DNA from 2 places in the Streptomyces sp. NPDC096105 genome. Region 1 is predicted to be linked to the other one. Evidence: riboswitches for the same ligand, from Rfam matches in the RefSeq annotation. Region 1 holds a riboswitch; the other holds the start of a gene.
The links. A riboswitch is a leader RNA that binds a small molecule or an ion and turns the genes downstream of it on or off. The one in region 1 is predicted to bind cobalamin.

Region 2: another riboswitch for cobalamin. It lies ahead of ACIQ8B_RS18940 (hypothetical protein); the one in region 1 lies ahead of ACIQ8B_RS27695 ((2Fe-2S) ferredoxin domain-containing protein).

Annotation. Positions count from the first base shown of each region.
Region 1 covers NZ_JBIWGC010000023.1:67,392-72,608, forward strand. The annotation lists gene ACIQ8B_RS27670 (SagB family peptide dehydrogenase) at 1-781, shown strand, start outside; gene ACIQ8B_RS27675 (hypothetical protein) at 874-1,368, shown strand; gene ACIQ8B_RS27680 (hypothetical protein) at 1,705-2,055, shown strand; gene ACIQ8B_RS27685 (hypothetical protein) at 2,314-2,547, shown strand; gene ACIQ8B_RS27690 (hypothetical protein) at 2,689-3,159, shown strand; cobalamin riboswitch at 3,228-3,354, shown strand; gene ACIQ8B_RS27695 ((2Fe-2S) ferredoxin domain-containing protein) at 3,417-3,821, shown strand; gene ACIQ8B_RS27700 ((2Fe-2S)-binding protein) at 3,858-4,568, shown strand; gene ACIQ8B_RS27705 (ArsR/SmtB family transcription factor) at 4,860-5,195, shown strand; gene ACIQ8B_RS27710 (cation transporter) at 5,196-5,217, shown strand, end outside.
Region 2 covers NZ_JBIWGC010000011.1:11,840-17,056, forward strand. The annotation lists gene ACIQ8B_RS18930 (ATP-grasp domain-containing protein) at 1-208, opposite strand, end outside; gene ACIQ8B_RS18935 (cysteine synthase family protein) at 205-1,227, opposite strand; gene ACIQ8B_RS18940 (hypothetical protein) at 1,224-2,132, opposite strand; cobalamin riboswitch at 2,341-2,507, opposite strand; gene ACIQ8B_RS18945 (ferric reductase-like transmembrane domain-containing protein) at 2,762-3,742, shown strand; partial or broken gene ACIQ8B_RS18950 (5-methyltetrahydropteroyltriglutamate--homocysteine S-methyltransferase) at 3,851-4,138, opposite strand; gene ACIQ8B_RS18955 (GNAT family N-acetyltransferase) at 4,388-4,960, opposite strand; partial or broken gene ACIQ8B_RS18960 (tRNA (adenosine(37)-N6)-threonylcarbamoyltransferase complex transferase subunit TsaD) at 4,960-5,217, opposite strand, start outside.

The DNA of each region.
Region 1 (5,217 bases):
TTTCGACGGCGGCCGGGCTGGTCCCCGTGACCGTTCGTTCGGGCCGGTGTTCCCGCTCCGCGGCACCGAACAGCCGGAGCCGCTCTGCCGGCCCCTCCCGGCGGGGCGCCGGGTACCGCTGCACGGGCCGGACCTGGCACGGACCGCACGTGAGGACCGCCCGTTCACCGAAGTGCTGGAGGGCCGTCGCTCCCGGCGCGCATTCGGCGGCCGACCGCTGACGCGCAGGCAATCGGGCAGCTTCCTCCACCGGGCCGCCCGCGTCCGGACGGTGCTGTCCGCCCGCAGCGAGGACGACCGCCCGTACGCCGTCACCAGCAGGCCCTACCCGAGCGCGGGCTCCGCCCACGAACTCGAGCTGTACGCCGCCGTACGCCGCTGCGACGGACTCGATCCGGGTCTGTACCACTACGACCCGCTCGGCCACGCCCTCACCGAGCTCCCGGATCACCCCGGCGCCATGGATCAGTTGCTGCGCGAGGCGAGCGCCGCCGCCGGAGAGCGAGCCGTGCCCGACGTCCACCTCACCGTGGTGTCCCGCATCAAGCGACTCTCCTGGAAGTACGCGGCTCACTCCTACGCGCTGACGCCGAAGAACACCGGTGTCCTGCTCCAGACTCTCTCGCTCGTCGCCGGTGCCATGGACCTGGCTGGCTGCGTACTGGGCGGCGGCAGCGACACGCCCGTACGCGCCTTCCGCCTCGCTCCCTACGCCGAGATACCCGTCGGAGGCTTCCTGCTGGGCACGGCGGTCCCGGCGGGGAGCGGTGAACAGCGGTGAAGCGCGGCCGGCGGACAAAACGCCGTACGTCGCGACACCGCGTACAGGCCCGGCCCACCCCGGACGCCACGGGGAGCAGCACCCGGGCCGGGGTGGTCCACGAGCGGCACTGGTCCCGCGAACTGCGGTACGGCGCGGCATGGTCGGCGCTGGTGCTCGAGCTGCTGTTCGTGACGGACGCGGGCATGGGCGGGCTCAGCCCGGTTCGGGCCGCACTGTGGACGGGCCTGAGCACGTTGCTGCTGGTGGTGCTGGTTCCAGCGAGGGTGAGCGTGGGGGAGGGGTGGATCGCTGCCCACGGGATCCTCAGCCGCACGTCGGTGCGCACGGACCGCCTCGTGGCCGCCGAGTGGGCCGATGGCGTCTCCTCGCGGGTGCTCCTGTGCGACGACGCGGGCGGCCGGGTGGACATCGCCGCGCGCGTGCTGACCGGCAATCCGCTGTTGTGGCACACGGTGGAGGAGGGCGTACGGCACTCCTGTGCGCGGGGAACCCTGCGCACCGGCAATGACGATCTGCGGCGCCTCACCCGTTGCATCGACACGGACACGGCCTGCGGAGTCCTCCAGGCCTCCGGCCTGGGATGAGGAAGCCGGCGACCCTTCGGCGGCGGCCCGGCGGCGCAGCGAGCGGGCCAGGCAGGCGCTGAGGGTGATCGCCGCGGCCGTCGACACCGCGAAGCCGATCCAGCGGGTCTCGAACCACAGGCCGTTCACCACGCCTAATACCACGAGGTAGCAGGCCCAGGCCAGGCCGCCGACAGCCGACCAGCGCAGATAGCGGGCACGCTGCCCCGGCACGGCGCCCAGCGTCAGGCCGAGGACGGTACGGCCGGCGGGCACGAATCGCCCCGCCACCGTCGCGGCTGGCAGCCGCCGCGCGAGATGGCGGCTCAGCCGGCCCGCGCCCGAGGCGAGTTTCACGTGCCGTTCGAGCAAGACGTCCGCTCGGGCAGAGCCACCACGGGCGAGCGCGACGACGACGAGATCGCCGAGGAACGAGGCGACCGCGACGGCGATCGCCAGCGCGATCGGTGCGCCGCCATGGTCCAGGGAGAGCAGTGCGGCGGCGATCACGAGACTGCCGCTGGGCAGAAACGGCAGCAGCGCGTCGCCGACCACGGCGGCCAGCGCGAGAGCGGTGACGAACCACGGCTCGGACACGAGGGCGCCCAGTTGGATCTGCATGCATCGATCGTATCGAATGTTCAGAGAGTAGTGAACAAAGTAAAAAACCTGATCCTCGCCGTCAGCGGATCCTTGATGCCTTCCTGACGCAGTTCTGACCTTCTCCTGGCAGCCCCTTCGCCGCCCTGGACGGCGTTGCTCTGGACAGGGGAAAGCCGCTCGCCGCGAAAGGTCCCCCACATGACCATGTCCCGACAGACCGCCGGAGCGTCCCTCACGCCGGTGAGCGCTCGTGGCCCTCGACGCTCGGTGCTCTTTTCACCCCACACGACCGGGCACGCACCCCAGGAGACGGACCCCGGTCGCTCGGCTGCGACAGCCGTCGTTCTCGCATTCCCCGTCGCCATGGCCCCGGCCACCGGAGTCGAGGCCCCGTCCACGGTCATCGCCCAGCTCGGCCGGCTCGACGACACCCAGCGGCGCCGTTTCGGACGCGGCACGCTGGCGCTGCTACCGGTCATCGTGGGCGGCCTGACCCTGGTGCTGACCGCACTGGCCGTACGCCTGCACATCGGCATACCCGAGGAGGAGCCGACCCAGATCGCCGACATCGCGCACGCCGCGGTGGGCTCCGGCTGACTGTACGGGGCCTTCCAGCTGACCAGCTCCCTCCTGCTGCTCCGCGGCGGGCAGCTCGGGGTTCCAGGCCGGCCCCGGCCTGCTGAAGACGCTGGCCGGGACCCCGAGCGCCCCGGTGTGCTGCCGCCCATCCTGAGCAGGGTGAACCGCCACCGCACGCCGTACTGGTCCGTCGTCGTCTACTTGGCCGCGGCGGCGCTCATCATCGTGGCCGCGGCGGGTGAGGAACAGGAGCTCGTGCTCTTCTGCGCAGTCGCCGTGTTCGTCAGTTTCCTCGTCGGCCTCGTCGCGATGGCCCGCTTCGCGCACCGCGAGGACAGGAGGGGGCCGGCATGGGCCGACTCCGTCGCCGCGTCGGCGGTCGGTTTCACCCTGGTGGTCAATCTGATGCGCGGCTGGCCCGTTCTCTCCCTCGCCGCGACCGTGCTCATCGCCTCCGCCCTCCACGCCCGCTCGGCCCGGCCGGGCTGGTGGGTACGGGCGGCGGGACGGGTCGCCGTCGCGGCCGTCGTCGTCGGGCTCGTCGTCGTGGCGGTGTCCGGCCGTGACGGCGGACGGGACCGTCCGGTCCACCCGCCCGCGACGGCCCCCCACGCCCAGGAGACGGACTGACGGCCGGTACCGGGCGGGCCGGACGGCGTCCCGGGATGGGATGACGGCCGGCGACAGGGCGACGGCGGAACGAGGAAGCCGGTGTGCATCCGGCGCGGTCCCGCCACTGTGACCGGCGAGCGGGTCCCGGCAGGCCACGGCCCGGCAACGGGTGGGAAGGCCGGGACGGGCATCGACCCGGGAGCCAGGAGACTCACGCGGTCGCCTCCTCGACGGACCACCGGGGCGGATCTCCCCGGAGAGAGGGACGGCGCCGCATGTCCGCACCGCCGACCGGACCGACGACGGACGACGAGAGGCCCGCAGCGGCCACCGGCACCGTGCCGTGCCGCATCGTGGTGTGCCGCGACTGCTGCTGCGGCAGCCCCAAGGTGACCGGCGTCGACCACGCGGCCCGGACCGAACGCCTGCGTGCCGCGGCACCGGTACGCGTCTCCGGCTGCCTCGACGTCTGCGAACACGCCAACGTCGTCGTCGTCCAGCCCTCCGCCGAAGGCCGGGCCGCCGGCGCCCGGCCGGTCTGGCCGGGGCTGGTCAACGACCCGGACACGACCGAGGACATCGCCGCCTGGGCACGCGCCGGCGGACCGGGCGTCGCACCCCGGCCGGACATCCTCGACCTGTACGCCATCACGCCGCCGCGACGGCGTACGGCCTCCTGACCGTACGGACGGAGAGCCGGAGGGAGGACAGGAAGCGTGCACGAAGCCCGTGCCTCAACCGCGTCCGTCACCGCCGCACTGCACGACGTGGCCGGCCTCGGCGGCTTCTTCGCCCCGCAGGTCGGCGGACGGGACGACGGCTGGCATCCGATCGCCCGTTCCTACGCGGCGGGTTTCACCGACCTCGCCGAAGCCGTCGCACGCCGCCACCGCACTCCGGAACCGCGCGTCGCCGTCTCCATCGCCCAGCTCGGTCACGCCGCCCGCCTCTGGTCACCGGCCCTGGCCTGCGTCGTCCTGCACGGGATCGTCCCCGACCTGGAGGGACTGCAGCGGGCCGGCGACGGACCGGCCCTCCGGGTGCCCCGCCCGGCCGGCTGGTACGCCGACCGGCTCGACGACGGCGGTGCCCGCGCCCTGTACCAGCAGGTGACACGACACCTGTCGGCACTGGCCGACGGACTGCGCGTCAAGGTCGCCCCGCGTCTGCTGGACGGCAACTCGGCGTCGGCGCTCGCCGGGGCGGCCCACGCCCTGCTCGCGCTCCGCCCCGCCGTACGCGGGCCGCTCACCGGCCTCACGACCGCGCTGCTCAACACCGGACGCCTGGCGGGCACCGGAGTGCTCACCGGCCCCGACCTCGCGTTCCGCCGCCGAAGCTGCTGCCTCTACTACCGCGCGCCGAACGGCTCGAAGTGCGGTGACTGCGGGCTGGCCGGTGAGGTACGCCGCCGAGCCCCGCGATGAGGTGCATCCGTTCCGGGCTGTGCCGCTCACCGGCCCAGCACCTCAGCCGCAGCCGGCCTGTCCGCCGCCTCCGTCCGCTCGGCATCCGGCCTCGCACGGCCCGCGGCACTGCACTCGTCGAGCCGGCTTCCGAGCTGCCCGCGGTCATGGTCAGCCGGCTGCCCGGCGTCCACCAGAACACCGCCGACCCCTGGAAGCGCATCGGCGGGCAGGACAACGCCTGCGCAGAGGAGGTCACCGGCCTCATAATCCAGGATTCTCTGAATTCAGGATTCGATGTACTCTCAGGGGGTGCCGACACTCGCTGCTGACATCGAGGTGCTGGCGCGGTTCGGCCGCGCCCTCGCCGACCCCATCCGCTGCCGCATCCTGCTCGCCCTCCGCCAGACTCCCGCCTACCCGGCCGACCTGGCCGACGCCCTGGGCATCTCCCGCACCCGGCTGTCGAACCACCTGGCCTGCCTGCGCGACTGCGGCCTGGTCGTCACCGTCCCCGACGGCCGACGCTCACGCTACGAACTCGCCGACGAACGCCTCGGCCACGCGCTCGACGACCTGCGGACAGCTGTCGTCGCGGTCGAGGCGGACAAGACTTGCCCGGATGCGGACGAGAAGGACTGCTGCTGAATGACCGCTCTGTCCCTCGGCC
Region 2 (5,217 bases), on a different contig from region 1:
GGGTGCGCCGGAGCAGATCGGCGGTTCGTTCCACGTCGAAGGTATCGGTCACGACGACGTCGAGGGCGTCGGCGGGCAACCGGTCCAGTTCGTAGGCGTAGTAGGCGGGGTCCCGGGTGAGGAGCAGCAGGCGCTCGCCGAGCCGGTCGGCGGCGCGGACCAGATGGCCGAGGCCGAAGGTCAGCGACTCCAGGCAGGCCACGGTCATGCCGCCCGCTCCTTCCAGTGGGCCGGGCAGGGAGTGCGCTGCCACGTCATCCTCGACCAGGGCATGGTCATCTCCTCCGGAGTGCGGACCTCGAGGGGTTTCAGCGCGGCCGGATCCAGGGCCTCGGCGTGCCGGGCGAACACGCGCTCCACGTAGCGGTGTCCGGTGTCGGCCCCTATCACCAGGTGCAGTCCGTCGGGGTGACGGCGGGCCTCGTACGTCGCCGTCAGATAGCCGGCACCGGTGGACAGCCCGGCGAACACCGCGTGTTCGCGCAGCAGGGCGACCGCGCCGGACATGGCGTGGGTGAAATCCAGCCAGTGCACGGTGTCGTAGAGGTGGTGGCGGACGTTGTCGAAGACGATCGACGAGCCGATGCCGGCGATGATCGCCTCGGGATCGTGGTGGTCCTGGCTGCCGAAGGTGACGCTGCCGAAGGGCTGGACGCCGACCAGACGCACCGAGGGGTCCGTGACGCGCAGGCGCTCCACGATGCCACCGGTCGAGGCTCCGGAACCCACCCCGCCGACGACGGTCAGCGGTACGGCCGGGAACTCCGCCGCGATCCGGTCGGCGACCTCTTGGTAGCCGAGGTAGTGGACGTCGTCGTGGTACTGGCGCATCCAGTGGTGTCCGGGCTCCTCGGCGAGAATCTCGCGCACCCGCCGCACCCTCAGTTCCTGGTCGAGCTTCAGGTTCCGCGACGGTCTGACCTGCTCCACCGTGGCGCCGAGGATCTCCAGTTGGGCGAGGGTGGTGGCGTCGACGGTGGTGGACGCGACGATGTGGCACCGCATGCCGTACCGGTGGCAGGCCAGTGCGAGGGCGTAGGCGTAGATGCCGCTGGAACTGTCGATCAGGGTCTGGCCCGGACGGACCGTGCCCCGCTCCAGCAGATGGCGGACGGCGGCCAGGGCCGAGTAGATCTTCATCGACTCGAACCGCAGCAGGACCAGGCCGTCGGTGAGCCGGACGAGGTCCGGGACTTTCAGAGCGTCGGCGATGTGGGGGTGGATCACCCGTAGCCTCCTTGGGCGAAGGTGCACTGGTGGCCGAGCGAGCGGAAGAACGCGGAGAGTTCGGACTTGACCTCGGCCCGTGGGCGTGAGGCGAAGAGGAAGCCGGCCAGGCAGCCGGTGTGGGCGACGAAGACGCCGTCGGCGCCGAACCGCTCACGATGGGCCTGCAGACTGCCGAAGGTCGCCTTGGGCAGCACCTCCTGGGACAACGCGGCACTGGTCGTCGCGGCACGGGCGACGGCGGCCGGGTCACCCGAGTCGAAGCCCTTCAGCAGATCGGTCAGACACCGCTGGTACTCCTCACCGCGGCGCCGGTAGTGGTCCAGCAGCAGGGGAGTGACGGCGGCGGTGTCCACCGTGCCGGGTTCCGTGACGTAGGCGGTGTGGAAGCCGATGCCCGGGCCCAGCCGCCGCACCACCCGGTGCCGGCCGCTGAGGTACAAGGCGAACTCGTCGAGGAAGACGCTGTCGGCGCGCTCGATGCCCGCCAGGACGCCGAGGACCACGTCCGTGTCGTACGGCAGGGAGAAGACGCGGAACAGGCAGCGCAGCGTCGCCACGATGTCCGCCGTGGAACTGGCCATCCCCACGCCCACCGGCAGTTCGGAGTGGGTGCGCCAGTCGCCCGGGGGCAGGGCGAGGCCGTAGTGGTCCAGGAAGAGCCGCACCGCTTTTGCCGACTTCTCACCCAGCGCCGGCGGACGCGGCGAGCCGGCCGTCGTCCTCGGTGTGAAGTACACCCAGGAGTGACGGTCGACGGGAAAGGACACCACCGCGATCTCAGGATCGGTGCCCGCTCGCAACGGGCCCTGGTACAGCTCGCCCAGAGTGCCGTGGCAGACACCGGACACCGTGCCGCCGGACACGTCCGGTTCCTGGAGGACGCCCGCGACGGGTCCGGGCATCGTCGGCCCCGGTCCGTCGGACGACACGCCGGCCCAGGGTCGGTACGGCCGACGCGAACAGGCTGGGTCCCGCACATCATCCTCCTCCGTACCGGGCCTTGCACACCGACAGGGAAGGAGGCTCGGCCACACGCACGACGTACGACCGCCCATACCGCCGACCCAGTCCACGAGGTCACGCGCACAGCCCGCGGGACGCGGGCGCAGTGGCAGGTCTTCGGACTCGCGGGCACGTCCGCCGAAAGGGCGGACACCTACCGGCCGTCTCTTCCCCGGCCCTGACGCGGGCCCAGTGACATCGACGGCTTTCGTTCCCACTCACCGCTGCGGGACAGCCCCGGATTCGCACCGGGTTCCCTCTTGCGTCGCGCCACCGGGCGTCCGGGCGGACGGGAGGCGCGAACCGACTGCGTGTATCAGCGTAGAGGCGCTCGTATTCCTGCGACAGTGGGGCTTCGGCGGTTGTCCTGAATGTGGAGGGGAGGCGGAAACCAGGTGTGTCCCGTGCAGTTCTCGTGGTGGCTCTGGCCGGATAACGTCTCCGGGGATCACTCCCTCATCGGCCAGACTTGTCACCTCACGCCACATGCGCACCGCTGCTGCGGTGGCCCGTGCCGGGGAGGCCCCTGATGACGTCAGACGTGAGGCCGGACGAGGACGGGGCGGCGTCGCCGCCCGGACGGCGACGGCCTCCCGGGGACCGCGTCGCGTTGCGCGGCGACCTGCGGGCCGCCCTGCCCGACGCCGGCGCGGCGGTGGGGGTCACGGCGCTGGTGTTCGCCCTGCTGTGGGCGCGCATGGACTCGGGTGCTTCGGACACGGTCGCGGTCATGCCGTTCATGGACGATCCCGGCACCTACTGGATGTACCTGCTCAGTCAGGCGTTCGGCTGGTCCGCCCTGCTGTGGGCGTGGGGCACGGTCATGCTCGGTCTGCTGCTGTCGGGGCCGCGCCCCGCCCGCCTGCCGGTCTCCCGGCAGGTGCTGGAGCGCTGGCACCGCACCACGAGCCTGACGACCACGGCGCTGATGTTCGCGCACGCGCTGATGTTCGCCGCCGAACTCGTGCGCTACGAGACGGAGGTGGACTGGGCGGAGCGGTTGTGGGTGGCCTTCGCGGACACCTTCGTGCCGGGCTGGTACGACTCCGGGACCGGCCGCATCGCCATCCCGATCGGTCAGGGAGCCCTGTACCTGGCGATCCCGCTGGGGCTGCTGTTCTACGTCCGGCACCGCATCGGGGCGAGCACCTGGCGCCGGCTGCACCGGTTCGTGATCGTCGTGTACGTGCTGAGCGTGTGGCACACGCTGCTGTACGGGACCAACGTCTGGTACGGGGAGTGGCCGCGCACCGTTCTGTGGCTGCTGCAGCTGCCGGTCGCGGTGCTGTTGTTGCTCCGTCTGCTGCGGCCGGCCCGGCGGGCCGAACGGCTGGGTCCACCCGGCGGGGGCGCGGCCCGGCCGGGCTGGTGGGTACGGGCGGCGGGACGGGTCGCCGTCGCGGCCGTCGTCGTCGGGCTCGTCGTCGTGGCGGTGTCCGGCCGTGACGGCGGACGGGACCGTCCGGTCCACCCGCCCGCGACGGCCCCCCACGCCCAGGAGACGGACTGACGGCCGGTACCGGGCGGGCCGGACGGCGTCCCGGGATGGGATGACGGCCGGCGACAGGGCGACGGCGGAACGAGGAAGCCGGTGTGCATCCGGCGCGGTCCCGCCACTTTCGCCGGTCTGCGGGAACGAGCCGATGGTCGTGGCCGGCGGCAGCCCGAGGTGGGCGCGCTGGGCGGCGGCACGCTCCGCGTAGGACTGGGAACGGCGCGCGTCGGCCCCGGTGACCGCGGAGGCGCGGGCGCGGACGGCCGGATCGCGGGTGACGGGGGAGTCGGCACGAGAGACGAGGTCGGCACGGTTCGCCGCCAGGTCGGCGGCGATGGCGTCGGTGCCCCGGGCGAGACCCCTGGCGAGGGCGACGACCTCGGAGGTCTTCTGCCTGGCGAAGGCGAACCAGCTGCTGCGGGCAGCCTACGGGCAGTCGGCCCGTCAGGAACGCGGACGTCCGTGATCCGGGCGGTGACCCATGTCACGTACCCCGAACGGCGCCAGGACCCCGCCGCCTTGGGCCAGTGCTTGACGAACGGCAGGGTCGGGGCAGGCGTCGGCAGTGGGGTGCTGGGGACCACGTTGTGGCGCGCTCGGTGACGATGTCGAGGAAATGGCGGCGGATTTCAGCGGTGCGCAAGGCGGGGCTCCGAAGGCTCACAGGGGGAGCGGGGCGAGGGAACGGGCGGGGTGGCGCGGGCCGAGGAAGACGACGATGCCCTTGCCGTCGGGGGAGGGGTGGGTGGCCTGCGTCCAGCCGTGGCGGCGGTAGAAGGCCATGGCCCGCCCGTTCCGGACCGAGGTGAGCAGCCATGCCCGCCCCTCGGGCGCGTCTGCGGTCACCGCTTCGAGGAGGCGGGTGGCGAGGCCGGTGCCGCGGGCGGTGGGCCGGACGGCGAGCTCGTCGATCTCCCGGGCCCCGCACAACCAGGCGGCGGTGCGGTCGTTGCCGAGGCCGGCGGCCGCCTGGGGATAACAGCGGTCGGTGGGGAAGGGGGCCGGAGTGGTCCACGCGGTGGCGAAGCCGACGACCTCCCCGTCGCGCACGGCGGTCGCGGCGGTGAACCCGGCACGCCGTACGTTCGCCGGCAGCCGGGAGACGAACTCGTTTGCCTGCGTCTCGTCCTCGTGCCAGGGCGGGGCGCAGAAGGCGCCGACGTACACCGAACGCAGTGACTCGGTGTGCGTGAGCATCCCGGCGTCCCGGTGCACACGGATGTCGGTGGTCATCAGGCGGCCACCGTCTTCCCCATGACGACGGGACGCAGTGCGGCGTACTCCAGCGGTGGCGGCGCGGCGCCCGCCCGTACGAGAAGGCCGCCGACGGGGGCGGTCATCGCGCCGTTGCCGATGCACAGCCGCAGCGGCGGCACCCGCAGTCCGACGCCCGCCGCCAGACAGTGCTCCTCGGCCGGCGGCCGCACCCGCGAGTTCGCGGCGACACCGCCGACCACGACCAGGGTGCCCACGCCGTGCTCGGCGCGAGC